One region of the Mucilaginibacter sp. BGA-UO-ETr-C110 genome, then DNA from elsewhere that is predicted to be linked to it. Evidence: riboswitches for the same ligand, from Rfam matches in the RefSeq annotation. Region 1 holds a riboswitch; the other holds the start of a gene.
The links. Region 1 has a riboswitch for cobalamin ahead of AC57BQ_RS10550 (TonB-dependent receptor plug domain-containing protein). Riboswitches for the same ligand answer to the same signal wherever they lie in the genome.
Positions count from the first base shown of each region.

Region 2: it holds a riboswitch for cobalamin, as region 1 does, so the genes downstream of both, metE (5-methyltetrahydropteroyltriglutamate--homocysteine S-methyltransferase) here and AC57BQ_RS10550 (TonB-dependent receptor plug domain-containing protein) in region 1, are expected to answer to the same signal.

Region 1 covers NZ_JCAQPB010000002.1:2,351,103-2,357,225, forward strand. The annotation lists gene AC57BQ_RS10535 (DUF5074 domain-containing protein) at 1-61, opposite strand, end outside; gene AC57BQ_RS10540 (cell surface protein) at 108-1,004, opposite strand; gene AC57BQ_RS10545 (YncE family protein) at 1,033-2,172, opposite strand; gene AC57BQ_RS10550 (TonB-dependent receptor plug domain-containing protein) at 2,182-4,254, opposite strand; cobalamin riboswitch at 4,363-4,564, opposite strand; gene AC57BQ_RS10555 (serine hydrolase domain-containing protein) at 5,121-6,123, shown strand, end outside.
Region 2 covers NZ_JCAQPB010000002.1:3,329,778-3,335,900, reverse strand. The annotation lists gene AC57BQ_RS14520 (hypothetical protein) at 1-50, opposite strand, end outside; gene AC57BQ_RS14515 (hypothetical protein) at 106-1,449, opposite strand; cobalamin riboswitch at 1,635-1,837, shown strand; gene metE (5-methyltetrahydropteroyltriglutamate--homocysteine S-methyltransferase) at 2,005-4,314, shown strand; gene AC57BQ_RS14505 (beta-ketoacyl-ACP synthase III) at 4,373-5,377, shown strand; gene AC57BQ_RS14500 (acyl-CoA thioesterase) at 5,545-5,928, shown strand; gene AC57BQ_RS14495 (porin family protein) at 6,119-6,123, opposite strand, start outside.

The DNA of each region.
Region 1 (6,123 bases):
TTAGTAATAGCGGGAAAATGTAGGGTAATAGTTTTACAAGGGTAGATTTTTTTGTGTTCATTTTTTTAGGTTTTATGGTTTCGATAAGTAGAATTATTTATTGGGTTTTAGTTTTTAAGCATGCTCAGATCGGCCGCGCCGCCAAACTCGGTTGATTGTTCGCCCAACCAGCCCATATTGTAAAGTATACCGGTTTGTACTTTGATAAAATCTATACCTTTCAGGCTTATTTTGTTTCCTTTGGCGTCAATGGCGTTATCAATGTCTACTTTGTCGCCACCGGCTGTATTATCACCATAGCCATAATCAAAAGCAGCACTGGTGATGTATGACGGATCGTCGTCATTAATATTTGATGATGGCAGCAGTGTTCCACTCAATGTATAACTATCACCTTTAAGCCCTATCGGGAAATAAGGCTGCGTATGGAATATATTGGTTTGAACAACCCCTGTTTTACCTTTATTATCTTTCCAAGGCACACTACAGGTATCGCATTTAGGCCGGGTGTAGGTCACCGAATAATTGCGGGTGTAACCATCTTTATATTGGGCGCTTCCGGTTAATTCATACCAGGTATCATCAGGTTTACCATTGTTATTGGTATCCTGCATCACCCATATTACGCCAGGTTCAGCAAAGCTGGAAAATGCGTTTCCGTAAACAATAAAATCCTCTTTATAGGGCACATTTAAAACCGTGTGGTCAAAGCCCACTACGATATAGCCACCCCAGGCACCCAAACTCACCAGGCCCTGATCGTTGTTTAAGGTGCTTTTGGCCGCTACGGTATCGCCAATTCCCGTATTGTCAAACTGACCAGGGGCCGGATTAAAATCAAATAATTGATTTACATACGCCTTGCTTTGTGCTGTTATCGGACGTATAGATGCTTCTGGCGTTGTATCGGTTGATTTATCCTTTTTACAGGACGATAATAACGCGACACCAAGCAAAAGCGCGAAGGACAGGTTTTTCATGTGGTTTAAGTTGATCTTTATCATTTTTATTGGTTCAATTTTAATATTCTGTTTAATAAGCAAATGCAAAATGCGCAGGTATATCCCCCGCTACTACCGACCATTTTTTCTTGCCTGAAGGATCAAAGCAATACAGCGTTCCTGGAGTAACGTAATCTTTGGCATCGGTAACCAATACCTCTTTGGTTATGGGATTTACCGCTATACCATAGGGAACTTTGATCTGGCTTTCGGAGCCATCTGTAATGAACTTGCTGGCCAGTACGGTTTCGTCCTTTACGTTAAGCATAGCATAGGTTGTGGTATTTTTACCCGTGATGTAGCTAAACTCATAGCTATACATATAGGCAATGTCATCATCGATCCAAAGATTGCTCACCCCAAAATCAAATTCCTTTTTCACCTGGTCGGTTTTGGTATCTATCACGAATAGTTTTGAAGGGATGTTATAGTAATCGCCCCGGGAGGTAACGTAGATATCGCCATATCTATCGGCCTTTACCCTATCCAGGTTAATGGCCACATCGATGCGTTTCAATTCGGTAAATGAAGCCAGATCGATCACCGAAACCGTGCGCTCATAATTTGGCGGACTATATCCTCCTGAATTAGCCACATACAGCTTTTCGCCCACTATGGCCATTTCTTCGGGCTGGCGACCAACGGTTACCTTACGGGTGATCTGCAGGGTAGCAGTATCAATCTCATTAACGGCGCCATTTGGTGCTTTGGGATCACCAACTTTACCCAGATAGGCACTTACATAGGCTTTACCATTATGAAAGGTTACGTAGCGACAGTTATCTATATTAATAAGTGATATCCGCTTACCGGTTTTAGCATTCAAAACCTCCACCTTGTTGGATACATTGACCACTACATATACTTTTGAGCCATAAATACCGATGTCGTTACCCACATCGCCCAGGCCCTTGGTCACATCGGGGTTGGTTTGATTATATATGTTACGGCGATATTGCCCGGTGGTATAATCCAGGTAATCAAGGGACGCCTTGTTCATATTCATATTGCCCTCGTTGAGCAAATAGAAACCCTTAACCACAGCGGTAGGATCAGGCGGCAACAGGGGTTTATCCTGCTCCGGAATAGGTTGGGCATCCTTTCTACAGGCGCTGTAGCCCAGAATGATACATCCAAGCAGCAGATATTTGAAGAGTTGTATATTTTTCATAGCAGATACTTAAAATGTTGAACTTATGGTGAAGCGATAATTGCGCCCCGGCAAAGGGAAATTGTATATCACGTCGTAATATTGATTAAGCAGGTTATTGACCTCAGCTGTAAGCCTGATCTTATGCTTGTTGAACCGGGTGGCATAGGTAAAGCCTATGTCGTGCGTATACCATGGCGGCATATAATTGGCCGCTTCATGATATTTTTGATTATACCTTTCGCCGGTATAGATATAGCTGTAGGTGAAGGCCAGTTTATGCCACTCCGCACCTATCAATACCGAACCGCTGTTTACGGGAGTATAGGGTATTTGCTGGTTATAATTAATATCGGTTTTATCGGTTACATCAACCGATTGCTGGTAGGTGTAGGATATACCGGCATTTAGTACCGCATCATGCCATAACTGCCATGTAGCCTGTGCGTTTACCTCAGCTCCTTTAATATGTACTTTACCCAAGTTAATGATCGACCAGCGACCAAGATCAGCCCCGGGTACGGCTACTATTTTATCCTTTACCTGGTTGTAATAAGCATCGGCCTGTACCGCGAAATAGATCAACGTTTGCTGATGCAGGGTTCTGTTATAGGTAAAACCTACATCATACTGCTTGTTAAATTCGGGCTTTACAGCAGCGTAACCAACAAAAGTGTAGTACAGGTCATTAAAAGTAGGCAACCGAAAAATGCTCTTATAAAAGCCTCGCAGTCTGAAATCAGGATTTTCCGTCGGCTGCCAGGATACCAGCACAGCAGGCGTATACTCGTTGCGATTATCTGCATTAGCCAGGATCGGTACTTTGTCTCGAACGAAGGTACCCAGCACATTAGCCTGCAAATTAAAGCGCGCAAAATGCAATTCGGTAGCCAGAGCTGTTAACAATTGATTACGGATCGGCGGTACAAAAGCGTATTTGGCCGAGTCGTTCTCCGTAATATGTAAAGTGCTCCACTCGTAATCGGCAGAGAGGGCTACATCCCAGAACTTACTGACTTTGTATTTATTAGCTACCGAAAAGTAAAGCTCATTTTCATAATAGCGGTCGTTCAGCAACCCTGTAGTTGTTGTGATATCTGGATTAGTATAATGACTGTAGGTATTGGCATATTTGGCGATAAGCATCAGACTGTACCGGTTGCCAAAGTTTTTGTTATAGGTAGATTGGACGAAAATATCCCTGTCCCACAGACGTTCATGCGAATCAAACTTGTTGGATACGATAGCGGCTGGTAAACCCCTTGCGGAGTTGTACAGATATCCTTTTACCGCCCATTTACTGCTATCCTGGAGTTTACCGTTTAAGCCCAGCTCCACGCGCTCCGAGGCGATATCGCTATTTTGCCGTACCGCAGTAGTATCATAAACCCCATTGGTATACCGGAATTTATAGCGCCCATTGGCATGCACAAACTCAGTACTGATGGTACTATAGGTATTGTTACTCAGCTTGTATTGCCAAAAGAACGATGGATCAACTAAACCCGACGACCCGGTTTTAAAACTCACCTTACCGGTTGAGCGGCTGCTATCCTCAAAATGTGGCTGGCGCGAAGCAAGGTAAATAGCGCTCCCCGAAGCAAAACCCTTGGCAGGCTGAAATATGGTACCTTTCTGGGCGTTGTACAGAGCTATTTCCTGAATATTGTCCAGGGAGAATTTACCCAGATCAACCTGGCCATTTTGCGAATTGCCAAACTCCACTCCATCATAAAAAACACCTACGTGGTTACTTCCCAGGCTGCGTACATTAATGGTTTTCAGACCGCCTACTCCGCCATAATCCTTGAGTTGCACGCCCGAAAAATAGCGAATGGCGTCGGCTACCGAAAAGCTATTCAGCTTTTCAAGCTCTGCTCCTTTTAGTATTTGCAGTGGTGTGGCCGAGGTATTTCGCGATGAGATCCTGCCTGCCCGAACGGAAACTTCTTTCAGATGGTGGCTTTTGACGGTATCCGCAGTCAATTTCTGGCGACTGGTATCTGCTACCTGCGCCCGGGCGTTACCACAAAATAGGCCCTGTATCGCCGTAAGGCAAATAAAAAGCGTCAGGAAGCACAAATACTTGTACAGGTGTTGCAATACGTTCTGTTCGTAAAAAAATTAAACAAACAGCAAACAGGGTACAATAAATGGAAATACACACTACGTGAGGTATCTTCATTCCAGCTTCAATCCCCGAAAGCTATGAATACATATAATGCAATGGCAGGTCTTCTGACTTACTCCCCGTCTACCCGGCCTTCCCGTCGCGATCATATCGAAACAGTGGCTAAAGAATGGATAGCGGTTAACAGAGCTTACAGCTGCGGGACAGTTCCGGAATTACACCGGATTCCCTTTTAATCCGGAAACCTTAAAGGCTTCGGGAACCAAAAGCGACGCAAATATAGAAATAAAAAATGCAAGGAATTTTATTTTAGTATCCCTCCGGGAGGTGATGGAAAAGTCGGTGATCTATTTCAGAAAAACTTTTTAAACCTTAAATTTTAACACTTTTCTGATCAAAAGCAGGGTAAAAACGCTTAAAAATTGATTCAAAAACATCGATTTTAACACTTTTTAACAAATTTTAACACGATTTTGATGAGTTTTTAAAACTTTAAAAAGTATTAATTTATTGATTATCAAATAACTAAATAAAAAACGATTGGTTTTGGTCTTGTTTTATCCTTAACCAAACAGCCCGGATGTCTGCTAAAAGACATCCGGGCTGCTGTTGATATAAATATACGAAAATTCGGGCAGATATACCTTATCATTTTTCAATTCCCTCGTAGAAACCCCTCCCGTGGGAGGGAATCGCACCAGGCCAAAGCTTTTAAATTTATAATGTCTTTTCAATACTCCACTGTCGCTGGAGCAGGGCGGATCAAAAGACGAATAATTCTTTCCATAATGTAACCTGGATCGTTTTTTAGTGGTCGTAGGTGACAAATAACTTAAAAATGCTGATCCGACTGCCACACCCGAAGTTTTTAAAAGCTCTTTTCTTATTCCTTATTGTTTGTAGCGGTGGTTTTGCTCAAAACATCACTCAGGCCCAATTCAACGCCATAGATTCCATCATGAAGTCTTATTACAGGCCGGCAGAACCTGGTGCATCCATTGTGGTGGCAAAAGATGGCAAAATTGTGTTCAGTAAGGGTTATGGCATGGCAAACATCGAACAACATACCCCTATTTCAACCGCGAGTGTTTTCAGAATGGGATCAATGACTAAACAGTTTACAGCTATCGCGATCTTAATGCTTGTACAAAAAGGGCAATTGAGTTTAGACGACCGCCTCAGTAAATTTTATCCAGAGCAGTTTAAAAACGATCACGGCATCACCATCAGGCATTTGCTTGGCCATACCTCAGGCATCAAAGATTACATCACCATTCCCGAGGTAAGAGCTTATGCCACCCGCAAAATAAAGCCGCAGGACATTATCGCCATTATAGCTCAATCTCCGCTTGATTTTGAGCCCGGAACCGATTATACCTACAGTAATTCCGGGTATTTTATATTGGGCGGGATCTTAGAACAAATAACAGGCATACCCTACCCCGAATTTATCACCAAAAACATCCTGGAGCCATTGAAAATGCAACATACTTCATACGAAGACCCTGCGCAGATCATAGCGGACAGAGCATCGGGGTATTACCGCAGAGCTGAGGGATTTATTAATGCACCCTATATAGACATGTCGGTTATCTTTTCTGCCGGTGCTTTGCTCACCAGTCCGGAGGATATGGTTAAGTGGGACGAATCGCTTTACCTCCATTCCTTGGTCAATGCTCAGTATATAAAAATGGCTCTGGAACCTCAGCAGCTCCATAACGGAGATCATACCGACTATGGCTTCGGATTCCGGATGGCCGCCGTAAACGGCATCAGCTCTATCGAACATGGCGGCGGCATCTTCGGCTTTCAATGCTATGGGATCAGGGTAGCATCTGCCC
Region 2 (6,123 bases), 980 kb from region 1:
TGGCCCTGGTAGGATACTTTAAACAGGATGATGTTTTCTGTTGTTGGCATTTGAAACGTAAATATCAGAAGAAATATCTTTTTTACCGTTTCAGACTAAATAACATTACTGAATGCCCGAACCATCATAAATCAATTTTCCATCTGGCGAAAATATCATGAAAACAAATTTTGCCATTTTCACGCCGTCCTTTTTGATGTATTTGGGTAATATGCCCACAGCATAATCATCAATGTATGAGGTGATCGCAAAATTTCCGTCAGGGAGTTTTGTCCAGTTGTTCTCTCTTCTTTCACCTGCTTTAATTGTAAACCACCACATTTGCCGGGCGTCGAGTTTCTTTAAATAATCCTCGGCTTTTTGATTATTCCAGCTATAATAGCCATGAAAAGAATGTCCGCTTCTATTTAAAAAAGCGATGGTACATCCCGGTTTTGCCATACAGCTATCTATCATAAACGCAGGGCTTTTTAAAAAAGTAGTAAGCGTATCTTCGGCAAAGCGGGTTAGTCTCATTAACTCATCTTTTTTAGCAATATGCAGTACGCCATTAATAATAATATGTTTATTGAGTTTTATTGGATTAAAAGAATAGGTAGAACTATCCGCGTTATAGCGATCTGCTTTGATTATATTAAAATGCTGCCGAATATATTTGAAATTCTCTGGTGCAAGCTCTTGCCAGCGCAGACGTTCAAATGCATCACGGGCGTGTAAAAAATCTGCATAGTCATAAATACTGCGATATACGCGTTCACCCGCCATACGGTGATGTATAACACCTGTAGCATTTATAAAAAATTTGTTGATACTCAAATCGTAAGTAGATACGTCGTTAACCCGCCATGGCATCATATATTGTGTTTGTGCGGTAGTGATCACCTTAACTGTATCGCCTTGTTTTTTCACGATCTCCATAACAGAGTAGGGATAGTCATCTGTCCAGAAATCATGTTGTATAGTGTCTAACAAACGATAAAGCTTTGCCGGGGTATCAAAAAAGGAATGAAACAATCGTACGCGCTTTGCATCCATCCCTTTCAGGTAGGCGGTATCAATCTGTTGGGTGAGTTTGGGGATAGATAGGTGCAGGTCGGCTGGATTAAACTTAGGCTTAATTTTACTGATAGCTTGCAGTAGTAAATTGATGGAATCCTGTGGGATGGTTTTTATAAAGCGGTGTTCTACGCTATCCCTATGTTCTATCATTTTTTTAGGGTCGCGTACTCTGGGGTTCATTCGCTGATATTGTTCACGCACCTGGTAACTTTCCCATTGCCCGTTCCGGAGTATCAGGTCATAATCATTACGGAAAAAAGAGCTGAGATAACTGGCCCCATCAACCATGTGAATTTTAGCTATATCATTGATGGAAACATTGACCTGGGCAGAGGCTATACCTGTAGTAGAAATTAAAAACAGGAAAATAAAAATAAGACGTATACGCATAAGGTTTGGCTAATATCGGGATAACGATGATCTATCCTAAATTATTTTAGCGGGTGTGAATTAAACATCGCAGTACTTAAAAATTTCCACTAAAAAATTATCCTAGGGCAATTTCCTACACGCCCGACCTTGTTTTCCACTATCATGTTGCATTAAAACCTATATTTGTTGTAATAAAGTTCTTTACTTTTTTTCAGCAGTGTGGTTTCCTGCCTTTACCGGGCAGGGATTAATAAGGAACCGTGTGCAAATCACGGGCTGTCGCGCAACTGTAAGTAACCATAAAAAATTGATGCCTTTTACCAGGTCCATTGTCCCGACTCATCGGGATGAGAAGGATGGCAGCAATGTTACAAGCCAGGATACTTGCCCCACTGTATAAAAGACAATGCTTTCGCGTTTTGAAGCAGTAGTCAAAGAAAAAGAATAGCGCTATAGGCAATCATCTGCGTGTAGGTTATGCTTTTGCCTTTTATTACCATTTCCCGAAAGCATACCGAAAACCGTAAGGAGCATTAATTCAATTTAATGTTTAACCAAAAAAGTTTTATGCGTATGCTCAAAAACAATCTCGGGTATCCTCGTGTAGGTGCCCTCCGTGAACTTAAAAAGGCCAATGAGGCGTACTGGGCGGGCCAATTTACCCGCGACGAGCTGTTTGCCGTTGCCCGTAAGCTCCGTATCAGTAATTGGCAAACCCAGGTTGATGCCGGTATCGACCTGATCCCCTGTAACGATTTTAGCTTTTATGACCAGGTATTGGATACTTCGCTCATGCTGGGCGTTATCCCGGAACGTTACACCCCTGTTTTAACCCAAAACAAAGCCAATACCGAGATCGACCTGTATTTTGCCATGGCCCGCGGTTATCAAAAGGATGGCCTGGATGTAACCGCCATGGAAATGACCAAATGGTTTGATACCAACTACCACTACATTGTGCCCGAGTTTGTACAAAACCAACAGTTCAGGTTGTTTTCTGAAAAAGTGTTTGATGAGTTTACCCTTGCCAAACAACATACCGGCAGTGCCACGCCCAAGCCGGTATTGATCGGTCCGGTAAGCTACCTGTTGCTGGGTAAAGAGAAACAGGCGGGTTTTAACAAGATCGATCTGATCAAAAAACTGGTGCCGGTTTATATCGAAGTGCTGAAGCGACTGAAAGAATACGGTGCTGTTTGGGTACAGCTGGATGAGCCCTTCCTGGCGCTTGATCTGACCCAGGCCGAAAAAGACGCCTTTGTTTATGCCTACGCAGAGATCAGCAAACACTGCCCTGATATCAAAGTGTTGCTCACCACTTATTTTGAAAGTCTGAAGGATAATACCCAACTGGCGGTAAACCTGCCGGTAAGTGCCCTGCATATCGACCTGGTGCGTGCCCCGCAGCAACTGGACGAGGTGCTTACCCTGCTACCCAAAAAGCTAAGCCTGTCGTTAGGCGTCATCGACGGCCGTAACATCTGGAAAAATGATTATATCAAATCTATATCGCACATCAAAAAAGCCATTGCTGTATTGGGTAAAGACAGGGTGATCATAGCGCCAAGCTGCTCATTGCTGCATACTCCGTTTGATCTTGACCTGGAAACTACCATCAATACCGAGATCAAAAACTGGATGGCCTTTGCCAAACAAAAGCTGAATGAGGTTAATGAGCTGGCTCAGATCATCGAAGGCGACAACGATCTGTTGCAAACCAACATTCAAGCTATCAGCAGCCGCAATCTGTCAAAACTGATCCATAAACAGGAGATCAAACAACGTACAGCCGCTATCACTGATGCCGACGCGCGCCGGGACAGTCCATTCAGTGCTCGTCAAAAAATACAACAGCAGCGTTTTAAATTACCCCTGTACCCTACAACTACCATAGGCTCATTCCCTCAAACCAATGATATTCGCACGCTGCGTGCACGTCTCAAAAAAGGTGAGCTAACCGAAGCTCAATACGACGAACAAATAGAAAAAGCCACTATCGAAGCTATTCGCTGGCAGGAAGAGATCGACTTAGACGTATTGGTGCACGGTGAATTTGAACGTAACGACATGGTGGAGTACTTTGGTGAACGTTTGGATGGTTTCCTGTTCACCAAAAACGGTTGGGTGCAAAGCTACGGCAGCCGCTGTGTTAAACCACCGGTTATTTATGGTGATGTGAGTCGCCCGGCAGATATGACGGTGCGCTGGAGCAGCTTTGCACAGGCTAATACCGACAGGTTGATGAAAGGTATGCTCACCGGCCCTGTTACCATATTGCAATGGTCGTTTGTGCGCGATGATCAGCCCCGGTCCGAAACCACTTACCAGATAGCCCTGGCTATCCGTGACGAGGTGGTAGCGCTGGAAAGAGCAGATATCAAAGTGATCCAGATAGATGAACCCGCCATACGTGAAGGTTTACCCTTACGCAAAAAAGATTGGGAAAGCTACCTAAACTGGGCGGTGCGGGCCTTTCGGATATCGGCCAGCGGGGTTAAGGACGAAACACAGATCCACACCCACATGTGCTATAGCGAATTTAATGATATCATTGGAAACATCGCCGATATGGACGCCGATGTGATCACGATAGAAACCTCGCGCTCGCAAATGGAATTGCTTAACGCTTTTGCCGATTTTAAATATCCCAATGAAATTGGTCCCGGTGTTTATGATATCCATTCGCCCCGTGTGCCTACGGTTGATGAAATGGCTGCACTACTCGAAAAAGCATCTGCATTGTTACCGGCGGGCAATTTATGGGTTAACCCTGATTGTGGTTTAAAGACCCGGAAATGGCCCGAAACACAGACCGCGTTGGTGAATATGGTACAGGCTGCAAAACAACTTCGTCAGTTAGTTGTAGAAACAACAGTTTCCTGACCATGAAAAACAGGCAATTTCCGTATAATTGCCTGTTTTTTGAAGAATTTTAGTATTTATGAAGGTAAAGAGCAGCGCAGTTATTACGGGTATAGGTGGTTATGTTCCAGATAGTATCCTGAGTAACAGTGATTTAGAAAAAATGGTTGATACTAACAGCGAATGGATAGTATCACGAACCGGGATAAAGGAACGAAGAATTTTAACCGATAAAACGCTCGCTACTTCTGATATGGCCACCTGGGCCATAAAAAATTTACTGGATAGTACTAAAGTTTCTGCCGACGAAATTGACTGTGTGATCATCGCTACATCAACTCCCGATCATTTGCTGCTATCAACCGCCAGCATTGTTTGTGACAAGGTGGGCATGACCAACGCCTGGGCTACGGACGTTAATGCTGCATGCAGCGGGTTTCTGTACGCCTATACCTTAGGCTCCAGTTTGGTTGAAGGTGGTCGTTATAAAAAAGTGATCGTGGTAGGTGCCGACCAGAACAGTGCTATTATCAATTATAAAGACAGGAATACCTGTATTCTTTTTGGTGATGGTGCCGGAGCGGTTTTAATTGAACCTACTACAGATGGTACGGGCTTAATTGACAGTGTTTTTAAAACCGAAGGTAAAGGCAGGGAGCATTTACTGGTACCGGGCGGGGGCTCAAAAGTTCCGGCAACGGCCGAAAGTGTTGCTGCCAACAAACATTTTATACACCAGGACGGCCGGGTAGTTTTTAAAGCCGCTATTAACGGTATGACAGATACCTGTAAAGCTGTACTGGAACGTAACGATTTGACCATTGATGATATCAACTGGCTGATACCGCACCAGGCCAATTACCGGATAATACATGCCGTTGGCGATCATTTAGGTTTACCTGCCGATCGTGTAAAGGTGAACATTGAAAGATACGGAAACACAACTGCTGCCACCATACCACTTTGTCTTTGGGATTTTAAAGACGACTTTAAATATAACGACAACATGATACTAACCGCCTTTGGGGCCGGTTTTTCATGGGGTGCCACCCTGCTAAAATGGGGTAAGCTGAGAACTGCGTAAAGCACATTTTCTCCTTTTAATTACTAAGCGCAATAACGTAAACATGTCATTGCGAGGAACGAAGCAATCTCGTAGCGGTGCATATTTGCCCTGGATTCGAGGAGATTGCCGCGCTATCGCTCGCAATGACATGCCTTATAACGAGTTGCGTTCAACAACAAAACATCATGACAACAGACGAAAGGATCAAAGCATCCGAAACACGCATATTTAAAGCTGTATTTCCAAATACAACTAACCATTATGATACGCTTTTTGGCGGTACCGCTATGCATATGATGGATGAGGTGGCTTTTATTACGGCTACCCGTTTTACCCGTAAAAGAATGGTAACTGTATCTTCAGACCGGATCGATTTTACTCGCCCTATACCGGCAGGTACCATTATTGAACTGATCGGGACGGTATCACATATCGGCAATACAAGCCTGAAGGTGCAGGTAGAAATCTACATTGAAGAAATGTACTCCTTTGAACGAGAAAAGGCTATAACCGGCACGTTCACCTTTGTAGCCATTGATGAAAATAAGCACAAAATAAGCGTTCTTTAAGCTTAAAGCCGAAGGCTTGAATGAAATAACCCAATTATGTCATTGCGAGCGATAGCGTGGCAATCCCTAACTGTACAGAGCGGCTCTGCTAATCGGGGATTGCCACGCTATCGCTCGTAATGACGGTTTTCTATAAAGCAACAAAAGCCCTGGTATACCGGGGCTTTTGTTGCTTTAGCCTTTAATTTGCTTATT